One region of the Cupriavidus sp. KB_39 genome, then DNA from elsewhere that is predicted to be linked to it. Evidence: predicted binding sites of a transcription regulator. Region 1 holds the regulator's gene; each other region holds the start of a gene.
What was found. The regulator FliA, encoded in region 1, starts transcription of late flagellar genes. The targets are predictions, from matches to a motif close to CTAAAGTTTNNNNNNNNNNNGCCGNTA.
Positions count from the first base shown of each region.

Region 1 (5,884 bases):
CGCGCTGATCGGCCCGACCGGCGTCGGCAAGACCACCACCACCGCCAAGCTGGCCGCGCGCTTCGTGCTGCGCCACGGCCCGGGCAAGCTCGCGCTGCTGACCACCGACCGCTTCCGGATCGGCGCGCACGAACAACTGCGTATCTATGGCGACATCCTCGGCGTGCCCGTGCATGCCGTGAAGGACGCCGCCGACCTGCGCTTCGCGCTGTCGGCCATGAAGGACAAGCACCTCGTCATCATCGACACGGTGGGCATGAGCCAGCGCGACCGCAGCCTGTCCGACCAGATCTCGATGCTGGCCGGCGTGCAGGCCCCGATGCAGCGTGTGCTGCTGCTCAACGGCGCCGCGCACGGCGACACGCTCAATGAAGTCGTGCACGCCTACCGCAACGACACCGCTGGCGACGCCGCCGGTATCGACGGCTGCATCATCAGCAAGCTGGACGAAGCCACCCACCTGGGCTCGGTGCTCGACGTGGTGATCCGCCACCGCCTGCCCGTGTTCTACGCCTCCACCGGCCAGCGCGTGCCGGAGCACCTCGAACTGGCTCAAGCCGATGCCCTGGTCGAACGTGCCTTCCTGACGCCGCGCCGTGGCTCGCTGTTCGCCGATGCCGATGTGGCGCGGCGCCAGGCCAGCGCCGCCGAGCCAGCCCAGACCGAGCGTGCCGGCGCCGACGATGTGCTGCGCTCGCTGACCGACAGCGCCAACGCCGTGGGCGTGTGCGTGGAGGAACTCAACGGCGCGCAGTACGGCTTCGACGTGGCCCGCTCGCTGTGGCAGCAACGCGGCGCCGGTGCGCCGGCGCTGCGCCAGATGGCCCAGCAGGTGCGCCTGTCGATGTGCCGCGACGCCAGCCGCGCGTGCGACCGCTACGTGCTCGCTGTGACCGGCACCGCCTCGCAGACCGTGCCGGGTCGCCGCGCCCCGCAACTGCTGCAACAGACGCTGTGGCTGGCCGACCGTGACGGCACGCCGCTGGCCACCACGGTGGTGCCCGCCGGCCGCACGCGCCAGTCGATGGCCGAAGCCGAGGCGGAAGCCGAAGCCGCCACCGTGCGCGCCACGCTGGCCGCCGCCCGCACCGTGGTCAACCTCAATGCCTCGCTGCCGTCCGCCGCCACGCTGGCGCGCTGGCAGCAACTGGGCGAACGCTGGGTGGCCGGCACGCGCAAGACCACGCGCGTGATTGCCGACGGCGCCGCCAACAAGCTCGACACCATTGCCGATACGCTGACCTTCCTCGCCATCGGCGACACCACCTGCCGCGACCGCGACGCCGTGCACTGGCTCGGCCACTGCATGGTGCGCGTGCCCGAAGGCCAGGTGCGCGCCGCCGCCCGTGGCCGTGGCCAGGGGGCCGGCGCCGAGGCCGGCACCGAGGCTTGCCTCGTGGTGTCCCGGCTGGTCGATCGAGAAACCGGCGACATGCTGTCCGTGGACTACGTGCTGTGCGACCCGGCGCTGGCCGACGTGGCCGCCCAGGTGGCCCGCTGGGCTCAGTGGACGCACCACGCGGAAGAGCAGTTCCGCACGCTGCGCCATGCGATGGAGCACTTCGCGCAGGGCAGCGAGGGCAACGGTGCGGGCGACGACGACACGCTCGGCACGCTGGTCTCGGTGCAGCTCGGCCTGACCGCGCTGCGCCTGCAACACAACCCGACGCCGACGGCGCCCGCGTTCCTGTCGCGCCTGGCTGGCCGCGCCACCGCCCGCGTCAATGCGCCGGTGTCCGGCGCCGTGCTCAACGAAGGCATGGGCCGCCTGCTGGCGCTGCTGGACGTGCTCGAGAACTACCCGGGCCGCAACGTGGCTTCGGCCCCGGCCCCGGCATTCGACGACACGCCCGACTCGGCGCGCCAGGCGATGGACGCCCTTGGTGCCAGTGCCGCCCGTCAACTGGCCCCCGCAGGAGAGTAAGCCTTGAACCTGATGGGCTCCGACCAGGCGGAAAGCCTGCGCCGCATGCTGGCACCGCGCGTCACCCGGCGTATCGCCGTGGTGGGCTGCGAGGCCGGCGCCGGTGCCACCACCGTGGCGCTCGGGCTGGCCAACGCGCTCGCCATGCAGGGCGAACGTGTGCTGCTGGCCGATGAAGACCGCGCCGCCGCGCGCGCCACCCGGCTTGCCGGCGCGGCGCCGAAGGCCACGCTGGCCGATGTGCTGGGCGGCCGGATGCCGTTCGACGCGGCGGCGGGCACCCGTGCCGCCAGCGGCGTGGCCGTGCTGCCGGCCGGCAACGTGCCCGCCGGCGCGCAGATCGACGACCGCGCCTTGCCGGGCATCCGYACGGTGCTGGTCGATGCGCAGTCGAGCGAGTCCGGCGCGCTGTCGCCCATGGCCGGCGCGGCGCACAACTTCGTGATCGTGATGCGGCCCGAGGCCACGTCGATCACCGCTGCCTACGCCTGCATCAAGCGGCTGCACCATGAATTTGCATGCCGTCACTTCCAGCTGATCGTCAATATGGCGGACAAGGAAGCGACGGTGATGGCCCTCTCGCGCAACCTGGCCCGCACGGCGAGCCAGTACCTGGGCGTGGAGGCAAGCCTGGCGGGCTACCTGCCGCTGGATCCGCTGGTGGCCCGTGCGCTGCAGCTGGGCCGCTGCGTCGTGGAGGCCTATCCGGCCGCCGCGGCCACCGGCGCGCTGCGCCACGTGGCCAGCGGCATCGGGGCATGGCCGCTGCGCCAGGAAGCAGTCTCTCCGGGGATGGCCGCGGCCGTTCCCGCCTGATACCAGAACAAGAAGTCGCAACAACCGGACCGACACTCAGCCAGCCAGTCCGCCCCGCAAGGAATGTGGGGCGCTGGCACCGAACCAAGTTATTACCGAGAATTCCACCATGTATACGATTCAGGGAAAGCTCGAACAGGCAGACGTGGTCAAGTCACATGCGCCGCTGGTGCGACGGATCGCGTTGCAACTGGCGGCCAAGCTGCCTGCCAGTGTCCAGATCGACGACCTGATCCAGGCCGGCATGATCGGCCTGCTCGACGCTGCCAAGCGCTATGAAGACAACCACGGCGCCCGCTTCGAGACCTACGCGAGCCAGCGCATCCGAGGCGCGATGCTCGACGAGGTGCGCGCCAACGACTGGCAGTCGCGCAGCCTGCGCCAGTTCACGCGCAAGATCGAGCGCACCCAGCGCAGCCTCGAACAGAAGCTCGGCCGCACGCCGATCGACTCCGAGGTGGCCAAGGAACTCGATATGGCGCTCGACGAATACCAGGAGCTGCTCAACGAGGTCTACGGCTGCCAGCTGCTGCACTACGAGGACTTCGAGCGCTCCGGCGAGGAAGACTTCCTGGACCGCCATCTCGGCGTGACCGACGACGGCAACCCGCTGACGGTGCTGATGGAGTCCGGCATGCGCGAGGCGCTGATCCGCGCCATCGACAAGCTGCCCGAGCGGGAAAAGCTGGTGCTGTCGCTGTGCTACGACCAGGAACTGAACCTGCGCGAGATTGGCGCGGTGCTGGAAGTGACCGAGTCACGCGTGTGCCAGATCCGCAGCCAGGCGATTACCCGCCTGCGCAACCAGCTGCGGGGTTTGCTGTAATGCGTGSCTGGCTGTCGATGACGGTGGCCGCRCTCTGCGGCTTCCTGCCGGCGATCCTGTCGGCGCAGGGCTTGACGAAGGCAACGCTCGAAATCGGCCCGTCGCGCCATGCCTGGACTGGCTCGGCGGTGGGCCCGATGATTGCGAACCGGGGCCAGCGCGCGCTGTCCGCGCCGATCGTGCCGGGCGGGGTGCTGCCGCAGTCGGCTGGCGTCATCACCGCGGTGCGCTGGCGTTACAGCTTCACGCGCGTGCCGCCGCCGGACCTGCAGGCCTACCTCTGCAATGCCGACCGCTGCGTGATGCTGCCGGGTGCCGAGGGCAAGACCAACGCCTTCGTTGGCGACGATGCCAGCAAGGGCTTCGTATTCGCCTTCCGCGTGCCGGGCAACGGCGGCCTGGCGCCGTCGCTGCAAGGGCGCAGCAACGAGGTGACGGTCAGCTTCCGCTAACCGTCCCGGGCTTTACATCTGCCGCCTCACGCCACGCGTGTGTGCGTGACGGCCACCACCTTCGCCCATCGCGCGATTTCCGCCTGCAGGAACTGCGCGAACTGGGCGGCGCTATTCCCCACTGGTACCAGACCTTCCCCCTGCAAGCGCTTGCGCATGGCCGGCGCYGCCACGGCCGCGCGGGCTGCCGTCTCCAGTTCCCGCACCATGTCCGGCGGCATGCCGGCCGGGCCGAGCAGGCCGTACCACGAGCTGTAGTCGAAGCCCGGCACGAGATCGGCAATCGGGGCGAGGTTCGGGAACGCCGCCAGCCGCTGCGGGCTGCTCACGCCGAGCCCCTTGAGCTTGCCGGCCACAAGCAGCGGCTGCACTGTGGCCACGTTGCCTAGCAGCAGGTCGGCCTGGCTGCCCACCACATCGGCCACGGCCGGGCCGGCGCCCTTGTACGGCACGCTGACGATGTCGATGCCGGCCTCGTGCTTGAGCATCTCTCCCGCCAGATGGTTGGCGCTGCCCACGCCGGCCACGGCGATGCTCAGCTTGCCCGGCTTCGACTTCGCCAGCGCCACCAGTTCGCGCAGGTTGCTGACGCCAAGGTCCGGGCGCGACACCAGGATCAGCGGCGAACTGGCGATCAGCGAGATCGGCGTGAAGTCCTTGATGGCGTCGAATGGCTTTTTCTCGAACAGCGCCGGATTGATCGCGTGGCTGGTGTAGCTCAGCAGCAGCGTGCCGCCATCGGGGTCCGCCTTGGCCACGGCGATGGCGGCGATATTGCCGGCCGCGCCGCCCCGGTTTTCGACGATGAAGGGATGCTTGAGCCGCTGCTCCAGCTCGGCCGACAGGGAGCGCGCGACGATGTCGGTGCCGCCGCCCGGCGTGGCGCCGACGAGGACTTTCGTGACGGCCGGCGCCGCCCGCGCCAGACCCGGGGGCAGGATCAGCGCCGCCGACAGCAGCGCGAGGAAATCGCGTCGTTCCATGGTTGTCTCCGTATTTATCTTTGTATTTTTTGTGGGGCGATGCTGGCGCCTAGGCCGTGGCGGGCTGGGCGGCTGGCGCCCACGGCATCAGCGGCATGCCCAGTGCGGCGGCCTGGCGGCGCTCGTAGGCGTCGAACTCGGCACTGCGCGCGCTGCCGCGCAGGCCACCCCGCACCGCACCCGCGCGGACGTCGGTGAAGTAGTCGGCCCACTCGTCCGGCAGCGGCTGGGCGCCCGGCACGGCCAGCCAGAGCCGCAGCAGGTGGCGCTTGCGGTCGAACTCCTCGTAGTCCTCGAAATTCGTGCGCGAATGCACAGTGACATAGTTGTTCAGCAGTTGCAGGTCGCCCTGTTCGAGCTGCATCGAGAAGCACAGGCTCGGGTCGGTCAGTAGCGCGTCCAGTTCGTCGAGGGCCGCTTCCTGGGCCGCCGTCAGGCGCGGCACATCGTCGAAGTCGCGCTGGGCGGCCACCACGTTCTTGCGGTTGGTGCGCATGGCGAAGGCCCAAGGATGGTTGCCGAGGATGGTGCAGGCATAGTGCGGCGGCTGGGCGGGGTCCTGCGCGCCCTGGTAGCTGTAGTGGAACGGGGCGTGGAGCACGGCTTCGAGGTCCGGGCGGCGGCGCAGCATGGCGTCGCGCAGGGCGATCGAGCTGACTACCTTGCTTGCGCCGCCGCTGCGGGCCGCGCGGCGGCACAGCAGGCCGACCACGTCGCAGGAATCGGTGTGGAAGTCGAGGCCGGCGTTGGTGTTGTAGCCGCGGCCGTTCTTGCCCTTGTACGCGGCGCCCACGTCGCGCACATCGTTCATGAAGTCGCTGGCGCGGTTCTGCGTGCGCGCCACGCCCATGTGCAGGCCCATGCCCCAGTAGGCGAGGCGGGT
Region 1 is NZ_JBFREV010000017.1:97,284-103,167, forward strand. It holds gene flhF (flagellar biosynthesis protein FlhF) at 1-1,924, shown strand, start outside; gene AB4Z27_RS14965 (MinD/ParA family ATP-binding protein) at 1,937-2,740, shown strand; gene AB4Z27_RS14970 (RNA polymerase sigma factor FliA) at 2,850-3,566, shown strand; gene AB4Z27_RS14975 (flagellar protein FlhE) at 3,566-4,018, shown strand; gene AB4Z27_RS14980 (tripartite tricarboxylate transporter substrate-binding protein) at 4,045-5,001, opposite strand; gene AB4Z27_RS14985 (TauD/TfdA family dioxygenase) at 5,051-5,884, opposite strand, start outside.

Region 2 (4,925 bases), on a different contig from region 1:
CAATATGGTAGGGCGTGCCGCTGCCGTCGTTGATGATACTGGCGGTGACGCCGATATTGGCCTTGTTGATCGAGTCGCGGATGCCTTCCAGCGAGGTATCGGAGCCGATCGTCACCGTCTTGGTGCTGGTGGGCGTGCCGCCCGTGGCGAGGTCGGCGCCGAAGTCCACCGTGATGGTGCCGCCGCCGATGGCAGCGGTCTTGTCGGCCACCGACTTCGAGACCAGCGATTGCGCCGCGGCCAGCGAGGACACGTTGATGTTGTAGCTGCCTGCCACGGCGGTAGCGTCGGTGGCGGCGCTGAGCACGCTATCCGAGCCCACGGCGGCCTTGACGGCGCTCCACGTGGCGGCGGTGTTCAGCGTCTTGGCGGCGGCCGAATAGGCATCCAGCACGCTCTTGATGGTGCCGTAGCCGGACAGCTTGGCCTGGTAGCTCTTGGCCTGGTTGTTGATCTGCGTGAGCGGAAGTTCTTCCGCTGCCTGGAGCTTGTCGAGCAGCGTTTGCAGCTCGAGGTTGGAACCGATACCGATGGAAGAGATTGCCATGACTGTTCTACCTATTGTTATTTGTCTTCAACTGGGTGATTGCAGAGGTCAGACGGCGTGGCTCACGAACAGGCCCTGGAGCTTGTCGATCGCGCGCGCCAGGCGCACAACGTCTTCATTCGGCATTTGCCGGATGATCTCGCCCGTCTCCTTGTCGAAAACCGTGGTGATGACGCGGTGCGTCTGGTCGTCGATGGCGAAGCGCAGGCCAATGGAGGTGGTCTTCAGCACGTCCACCAGCTCCTGCACCGCGGTGGCGGTGTTTTCAGGCGCATCGGCGGCGGGCCGGGTGTCCGCGCGGTCGGCTTCATGCGACGGGCGAACGGCTTTTACCGTGGCGGTCGGGGCGGCGGAAGCCGGCGCGATGGCCACGGTGTCGGCGGGAATGCGGGCCGCCGGAGTGGAAACGGGATTGGGAGTTGCCATGGTTTGCTCCGTCCGGTGAGGCGAGGGGTTCTGCTCGGTTGAAACGCTTTGCAGGCAGTGGGCTGCCTGCAAAACATTCCGGCAAAAAAGCCGGGCCTTGCGGCCCGGCCTTCTTGCGGCGTGGCGATTAACGCAGCAGCGACAGCACGTTTTGCGTGGTCTGGTTCGCTTGCGACAGCACCGAGGTACCAGCTTGTTGCAGGATCTGCGCGCGGGTCATGTTCGACACTTCCGTTGCGTAGTCAGCGTCTTCGATGCGCGAACGCGAAGCCGACAGGTTGTTCACCGTCGTGCTCAGGTTGTTGATCGTCGACTCGAAGCGGTTTTGCACAGCACCCAGGCTCGAACGCAGGCTGTCAACCGAAGCCAGTGCGGAGTCCAGCGTCTTCAGCGGGTCAACCGTGGCAGCTTGTTGGAAGTCCGAAGCTTGCAGCGAAGCGCCCTTGATCGTGAAGCCGGCGGTGGAACCCGACACCGAAGCGTCGCTCGGCTTGACGGCGATGTACATCGTCGTCGAGGTAGCCGTACCGTTGCCAGCCAGGCCCTTCGAGGACAGAGCGGCGTCGTCGGCGGCGGTCAGGCCGGTCATGCTCACTTGCACGAACCAGTTGCCCTTCGAATCCGTCACGACGGATTGCGAGTTGATGGCTGCCGAGGTGTTCAGGCCCAGAGCGCGCTGGATGTCRGCGGCGGCGATGCCGGTTGCCGAAGCAGCCGTCACCGGGGTAGCGGAACCCAGAGCCGTTTGAGCGGCGGCGGAACCGATCGAAGCCGTGGCACCTTGCGGGCCGGCAACGCTGAAACCAGCGACGCCCAGGGTCTTCGAGGTGATTTCCTTCAGGGCGATCGAGATGGTTTCGCTGTCGTTGGCGCCAACCTGGATCGACATGTTCTGGTCCTTGGCCAGAACCTTGACACCGTTGAACTGGGTCTGAGCCGACACGCGGTCGATTTCCGACAGACGTTGCTTGATTTCGTCCTGGATCGACTTCAGGTCCGAACCCGAGTTCGTACCGTTGGCGGCTTCCACCGACAGTTCACGGATACGTTGCAGGTTGTTGTTGACTTCGCTCAGGGCGCCTTCGGTCGTTTGCGCGATCGAGATACCGTCGTTGGCGTTACGCGAAGCTTGCGTCAGGCCCTTGATGTTGGCGGTGAAGCGGTTGGCGATGGCTTGACCAGCAGCATCGTCCTTGGCGCTGTTGATGCGCAGGCCCGACGACAGGCGCTGGATCGCGGTGTTCAGCGACGATTGCGACGTGTTCAGGTTGCTCTGCGTTTGCAGCGACAGAATGTTGGTGTTGATGACTTGCGCCATGGTACGACTCCTATATGCAATGTTTTAGGCATTCCGGCGGGTGCCGTAACGTTGGCTGCCTGCGTTGCAGGGCGTAGAGTGCCTCCGTTGCAAGGGTTATCGACAGGGCGGTAGGAGACTTTAGAGTGATCTTTGCGAGAGTTTGCGGGCGCTGCCCGGAACCCCCGGCGTTATTGCGGATGGCGGCCGGCCCGGGGAATGGGCGGGGCGCCGCCGGCGCAGGCCGGCCTGGCGGCGTCAGCGGCGCTTGCGGGTGCGCGGTATATATAGACGCACAAAATCCGGCGACGCCTCGGCGTCCAGCACCGCTGCGTCGGCTTCCGGCGCGTGCGCCGGCGTCACCACGGTAATGGCGCGCTTGTAGACCACCGTGGGCATGGGATCCTCGCCCGTTTTGCCCAGCAGAATCATGTAATTGTCCGAGGCCAGCACGATCCCGGTCAGCCGCGTGCCATTCGAGAGGTGCACGATGACGGTATTGCGGCTGGCGCTGTGGGCCGCAAAGTGCAGATGCTGCAACTTTCGGCTGGGACGGGGAACCTTTTTTTCCTGCTTCACAACTTCTCCGGAAGAGCCCGCGAGGGTTCTGGCGGCGGTCAACGGTCCGAGGACCAGGCGCATGGATCGAGGTCGCACTAAAAGTGACGGATGGCGCGCCCTGATCCCGGCGAGATATGAAACATTCGCTCTCGGAGCCGGGGCAGGGGCTCACCTTCATCACGTTAACGGGCGCGCACACCGAACGGTTGAATGGCGCCATCCGGCCGAGCAATTCGGCCGGCCTTGCGAGGAGAGAAGGGGAATACTTCAGCCGGGAGGGTAACAAAGTTTTACAAGTGTTGACAAAGTTGGCCCGCGAACAATGCCTAGAGGTAAAGCTCTATTTATTTTATTGATGCAGTCGGTGTGATTGAAGTAGCACCTTCGTGGTCGGCGCCTGACAGAAAAGCAACGTTTGGGTCGCAATCCGCTCGCACTAAAGCTTTCTGGGACGCTGCCGATAACTGCCGATATGCCCGAATGTGCGGCATGGCATGACATGGAACGCGAAAGTGCTCAATTCGTTACAGCCGCTATCAGGGCATTCCCTGATAGAAGCCTCATTTACACCTCATGTAAGCAGGTTTATATTCCGGGGTTCGGACCGGTTTACCCCCGGTCTTTCACAGCAGTCCTGAAAGCCTACGAGCACCCCGCGCGTGGGCTTCTTTTTTTTGCCCTCGTCGTTTCGTCGCGGTCTGTTGCCGCAGTGGCCGTGATCGGCCGGGCCGGAGTGCCCGGAACAGATTAGACGCCAGTCGTTGACGCGGCAATTTGACGAACTGCCGGCACTTTTCCCCCTATTTCGATTTTCCGCTCAAGAAGCGCACCGGCCTGCCCGATAGCGCTGATGGCGACACCCGGATTCCGGTGGACGCTAGACGTACATCCAACATCGAAAAAGAGAGAAAGGTACGCTGAGATGGGCTTGCGAAACATGGGTATCGGGGCACGACTGTCCCTGGCATTCTGTGCGGTGGTGTTGCTGCTGGCGGCCGTAGCGGCCGTGGGCGTGACGGCGCTGCGCGGGATGAACGATGCGATGCACCAGGCGGTGGAGCAGCGCCTGCTGCGCGTCATCGACCTGAACCACGTGAAGGAAGGGGCGCTGCAGATCGGTGTGCTGGTGCGCGACGCCACGCTGACCGAGGATCCGGCGCTGGCCGCCCAGAACATCGACAAGGTGAACAAGCTGCGCGACGAGATGCGCGCCAGCCTGGAAACCCTGGCCAAGATCATCGAGGCCAGTGGCCGGGCCGAGTCCAAGGCCATGTTCGAGCAGCTCAACCAGACCCGGACCACCTACAACGGCCAGCTCGACCTCGTCATGCAACAACTGCGCGGTGGCGACTTCAATAGCGCCCGCGCCGGCCTGATCGTGACGCTGCCGGCGGCGCAGGGCGCCTATTTCGACAAACTCGACGAAGCCGCCGCGTCTGGCCGGAAGATGGCCATCGACGCCGTGGCCGAGGCTTCCGACCACTATGTCTTTGCCCGCAACCTGCTGATCGGCCTGGCGGCCGCCGCCGCCGCGATCGCCGCGCTGCTGGGCCTGGCCATCACCCGCTCGGTGACGCGCCCGGCCGGCCAGGCGCTGGACGCCGCCGAGGCGCTCGCCCAGGGCCGCCTGGGCCACGCCATCGCCGTGCGCACCCAGGATGAGATGGGCCGCATGCTTGGCGCGATGGAACGCGCCTTCGGCCAGCTTGGCGTGCTGGTACGCGGCATCCAGCAGGCCGCCGGCTCGATCGACACGGCAGCGCGCGAGATTTCCAGTGGCAATACCGATCTCTCCCAGCGGACCGAGCAGCAGGCGGCCTCGCTCGAGGAGACCGCCGCCTCGATGGAGGAATTGACCTCCACGGTGCGCCAGAACGCCGAGAACGCCCGCCAGGCCAACCAGCTGGCGGTCAACGCCTCGGATGTGGCCACGGAAGGCGGCCGGGTGGTGCGCAGCGTGGTCGACACCATGGATGGCATCTCGAAATCCTCCGCACGCGTGGCCGAGATCATCAGCGTGATCGAGGGCATCGCCTTCCAGACCAACATCCTTGCGCTGAACGCGGCTGTGGAAGCGGCCCGCGCCGGCGAGCA
Region 2 is NZ_JBFREV010000040.1:22,449-27,373, forward strand. It holds gene fliD (flagellar filament capping protein FliD) at 1-547, opposite strand, end outside; gene AB4Z27_RS23835 (flagellar protein FlaG) at 596-973, opposite strand; gene AB4Z27_RS23840 (FliC/FljB family flagellin) at 1,101-2,291, opposite strand; gene AB4Z27_RS23845 (RNA chaperone Hfq) at 2,529-2,849, opposite strand; gene AB4Z27_RS23850 (hypothetical protein) at 2,966-3,187, shown strand; gene AB4Z27_RS23855 (methyl-accepting chemotaxis protein) at 3,754-4,925, shown strand, end outside.
Region 2: the regulator FliA is predicted to act here: its motif matches at 2,389-2,415, upstream of AB4Z27_RS23840 (FliC/FljB family flagellin).

Region 3 (4,963 bases), on a different contig from region 1:
CGCAAGACGCGCTGGGCCCACTCTGGCCAAAGCCGACACTTTCCCGACGACGGATCCTTAGTTCTCGTCTGCGAAACCGCCGACATTACCCGATACTCATCACCACGAGGCAGGCAATAGCGATGTAAACAGGCGCCATGCCAGTGTCCGAAGATCACCGTATTTTCCGCTTGGAGCGGGGGGCTGCGCTTGATATTAAAGGTAGTCAAGCCTACAGATGAAGTGCGTCGGCTTTTTTACGCGTGGGCGTAAAGCTTTCGCATGGATATGATGCAGTAAGTGGCCTCTTGGTAAAAAATCCCGGTGCCGTAAAAAATGGTGCGCACCCTGTGGCTAAAGGGTGTCAGTTTGCAATTTCCTCGGCGAAAGCCGGTGAGATGTTCACACAAAATCGGGGAGGGTTAGTGCGATGGATGAAGACAGGATCGTGGACAGCATCTTGGTTGTTGATGATGAGGATCCAGGGGGATGTCATTTTCATACCTGGGTCTCGATCATGGAGGCAATCATAGCGAGATATGCATTCAAAACAGAGGCTGAGGCGAAATGTCTGGTGCGCTCCTCATTTGGTGGGGCTCTGAATGGTCATATGGCTATTGTTATGCGTTCGCGCGACCTTGAATATCATTGGGCGATGCTGTTGGCGCATGGTCCGCAATCTGGATGAGGGTATCGACTCGCGTGAGCCCGAAGGTTTTTGGGGTTGGGAAAAGCAATACAGAAAAGAGCATAACCTGCAGGRCCGGAGCTTTGTGACAGTGACGAATCGCCGGAGTAGCGTAACAGGCGAGAAATTGCAAATAACGAGAGTGATGAGCTAGCAATGGATGAAAGCAAAATTGTCGATGGTATCGTCATCGTTAACGACCGCGATCCCAGAGAAAGTGTTGTTTTCAATTTTCGTTCCTGGGTGGCTATAATTAGGGCCATCATGGTGAAATATGCGGGGAAAACGGAAGACGAGGCCGACGCCATACTAATGAATTCCTGGCTTGTGGAAGAAGCTTTGGATGACTATATGGCCATAGTCGTACGCGCTCATGACCTCGACTATCACTGGGCCATGATATTAGCGCACGGTGAGTGTTATTGGTGGAGAGGTATCGACTCCAGGGAGCCGGAAGGCTTTTGGGAGTGGGAGGAGCAGTACAGGGTGGACCACAACCTGGAATCGGATGACTTTATTTTTAGTGATGAGGAGCCAGCGCCTCCGATCGCAACCGATGCGAAATAGGGCGGAGCGCCCCTCACGCGCCAGCCCGCCCACGCCCACATCCCTACGACGGATCCTTAGTTCGCGTCCGCGAAACCGCCGACATCACTCCAATTCCCAGTACCACCAAGCAGGCAATACCGATATAAACCGGAGCCAACCCAGCGATGCTGAGGCCCCAGGCGATGCCGCCGACAAGCAGCATGAGCCCGATGAGATAGAGCGCGAAGGACATGAGTGACACCTCCCAGACAGAAAGTGGTGGCATCCGCGCGTGTCGTGCGGATGCGCCTGTCTGTCAATGTAGGCAAGGTGCCTGCCGGCCGGGATCGGTCGATGACCTAGCCTTGCGTAGGCCGGTTCTGACTACCGCCGGGTTGGGACCGGCGGTGTGATGCGTATGTAACTCAGCCGGCCGCCAGGCTCACGCCGCTTGCGGCGTTCTGCGCGCGGCCGTCGCGGCCATACATCTCGTTGGGGCCCGAGCCGCCCTGGCGCAGCACCTGGATGGCTTCCTGCGTRAATTCGAGGTGGGCGTTGACGATGGCGCCGTTCAGCGCGTTGGCGTCCTTGGCCTTGCTGGCGAAGAACACCACCTTGCGCCACGCTTCGGTCACGTCCGCGTCCACCAGCCCGCCCACGAGCAGGCCCGCCGGGCCCACGCGCAGGCCCAGCGCAATCATCTGCGCCTCGCGCGCCGCGGTAGCGCGYGTGAGGCCCTGAGCCAATTCCATCTTCTGGTTGAGCAGCTCGCTCAACGCCTGGAAATCCTGGCGTTTGATGGCGTCGCGCTCCTCGGCGAGGGTGCGGCCAAATGCGGCGATGGCGTCAGCTTCGAGCTTCAGGGTCTGGATCAGGGCTTGGCTCATGTCAGGGAGTTATTGGCTTTCGCCTTGGCTCAACTCGCGCAGCGAAGCGAGCAAGCCATCGGCGATCTTGCTGGGATCGATCTTGATCCTTCCTTCCGCGATTGCCTGGCGGATTTCCTCGACCTTCGCGGTATCGATGTCGTCGTCGGTCTCATTGACCAGGCGCGAACCGATCTCACGTACTTGCGCGGTCAGCGGGCTGACGCGCACGCCGGTCAGGGCGCCGGAAGTCGCGGACGAGGCGGCACCGTTGGCGGCCGGACGGGCTGCGCTGTCGGTTGCCGCGGCATCGGCGGGCAGGGACGGAGTGGATTGGTTGATCTTCACGGTGAAATCCTTGCTGGGTTCCCTTGGCTTATCGGATGTTCCACCCGGAACTTTAGGGTTTTTGCATCCTGATCAGGGTTGGGCGGCATTCTCGCACGCGCCGCCTACGCCTGCTCTTACTTCCTGCTTCCTCGGGAATCCAGGCGACTACTTCAGGCTTCTTCCGTTAAAAAAGTGACGCTTGCTACTGCAGGACAATCGTGTCGCCGCTCCGGACGACGCCGCTGACGACCTGACCGTTGCGCAGACGCACCTGCACCGAATTGCCGGTGGCGGCATCGGCCAGCACCTTGCCTTCACTGGTGAGCTGGAACGAGTCACCTTCGACGGTCACGTTGACGGTCTGGCCCGACTTCACGGCAATCGACTTCTTGAGTAGATCGGTGCGCATGGGCGAGCCGGCCGCGATGCGGTTGGCTGCCACGGCGCCGGCTACCTGTGTCGGATCCGTCACAACGGCGCGCGGCAGCGCGGCCAGGTCGCCCTGGCGCATTTCGAGGTCTGCGGCGCTGATGGTCTCGCCGGGGGCCATCGCGCGGGCCGCCACATAGTAATCAGTCAATACCGACACCCGGGCCTGGACGTAGCGCGTCCAGGGCCGGTCGCCRCCGCAGCGCACGCCCACGGCCACGCGGCCCCATGGGGCGGCGCCGGACGGCAGGAACGGGTCGGGAAGGATGCAATCGGGCGCGCGGCCGCCCGAAGGCGGCACCACCTGCACGCTGACCTTGCCCGGCAGGCCGGAGGCCTGGCGCAGCAGGAACTGTTCGACGACCACGCGTACGGGGTCGTCGGCAAACGGGGCGGGAGCCGACGGCGACGCCACCGGCGTGACCTGGGCGGGCGCGGCGGCGGACGGCKGGGCCAGCGCGAAGCCGGCCAGCGCCATCAGCCCGGCGGCGGCCTGGCGAGTGAGGTTCATAGGGGTCATCCCAGCAAGGATGGGGGCGGCGGCACGGGCGGGTCCGCGCGATGTCGCCACACAACATCGGAAATACAACAACGAATCTGTGGGGCAATTGTAGGCAGCCTCGCGCGAAGGGTCGGCGCGAATTGCGCGGATTTCTCGGTCCTATTCGCACGATTGGCGTGACAGGCCGGCCCCTAAGATGGCAACCCTGAAGAAGCCCCCGACCGGGATGCGTATACGTATTCCCAGGTCTACGGCAGTTTTCTCCCCGAAGTTGAAGCCAGAGCAGGAAAGGCAGACATGATCGACAGACTCGATGCGGCGTTGCGCTTCCAGCAGGAAGCCCTGAGCCTCCGGACCCAGCGGCAATCGGTGATTGCCTCGAACATCGCCCACGCGGACACGCCGGGCTACAAGGCACGCGATTTCGATTTCGCCAGCACCCTGGCGACGTCGGTGGAGCGCGGCCGCCAGAGCGAAGGCATGACGCTTTCCACCACGCAGGTGCGCCATCTGCCGGGCCAGGCGCCGACTTCGGGCAGCGCCGACCTCGACTACCGCATTCCGCTGCAGTCGAGCATGGACGGCAACACCGTGGAAATGGACACCGAGCGCGTGGCGTTCGCCGACAACACGGTGCATTTCGAAGCCGGCCTGACGGTCATGAGCAGCAAGATCAAGACGATGCTGTCGGCGATCCAGAGCTAACCAGGACCGACCATGCCCAGCATGAACATTTTCGACGTGGCCGGCTCCGCCATGGCCGCGCAGTCGCAGCGGATGAACGTGACGGCCTCCAACCTGGCCAACGCGGACAGCGCCGTGGCGCCGAACGGCCAGCCGTATCGCGCCAAGCAGGTGATTTTCGAGATGGCGCCCACGCCCGGCCAGTCCGATGTGGGCGGCGTGCAGGTGGCCGGCGTCATGGAAGACGCCGCCCCGGCACGGATGGTGCACAACCCGTCGCACCCGCTGGCGGACGCCAACGGGTACGTGACGATGCCCAATGTGAACCCGGTGGAAGAGATGGTCAACATGATCTCGGCGTCGCGTTCGTACCAGGCCAACGTGGAGGTGCTCAACACCGCCAAGACCATGATGCTGAAGACGCTGACGATCGGTCAGTAATCCACAACTTTTCGAATCCTTCCAGGAACCGCCGGAACCGACACCATGACGACCACTTCTTCCGTCAACAGCAACTCCGCCGTCAACGACGCGCTCAAGGGCGGCAGCTCCAGCGCGGCAGATCTTCAGAACAACTTCCTGAAGATGCTGGTGACGCAAATGAACAACCAGGACCCGCTCAACCCGATGGACAACGCCCAGCTCACCTCGCAGCTGGCGCAGATCAGCACGGTGAGYGGCCTGCAGACGATGAACGAGACCCTGACCGCGCTGCTCTCGCAGACCGCGGCCAGCCGCGCGATGGACTCCGCCAACCTGATCGGCAAGACCGTGATGGTGCCGGGCAACGCGATCACCGTGGCAGACGGCGTGGCCACCAAGATCGGTGTGGACGTGCCGTCCACGGCTGACTCGGTGACCGTGCAGGTGCTCGACAAGAACGGCAACGTGGTCCGCAACATCGACATGAAGGGCCAGACCGCCGGCGTGCACGACATCGCCTGGGACGGCAAGAAC
Region 3 is NZ_JBFREV010000011.1:1,528-6,490, forward strand. It holds gene AB4Z27_RS10845 (hypothetical protein) at 410-667, shown strand; gene AB4Z27_RS10850 (hypothetical protein) at 824-1,234, shown strand; gene AB4Z27_RS10855 (hypothetical protein) at 1,278-1,448, opposite strand; gene AB4Z27_RS10860 (flagella synthesis protein FlgN) at 1,621-2,082, opposite strand; gene flgM (flagellar biosynthesis anti-sigma factor FlgM) at 2,092-2,409, opposite strand; gene flgA (flagellar basal body P-ring formation chaperone FlgA) at 2,594-3,331, opposite strand; gene flgB (flagellar basal body rod protein FlgB) at 3,620-4,027, shown strand; gene flgC (flagellar basal body rod protein FlgC) at 4,040-4,447, shown strand; gene flgD (flagellar hook assembly protein FlgD) at 4,493-4,963, shown strand, end outside.
Region 3: the regulator FliA is predicted to act here: its motif matches at 2,439-2,465, upstream of flgM (flagellar biosynthesis anti-sigma factor FlgM).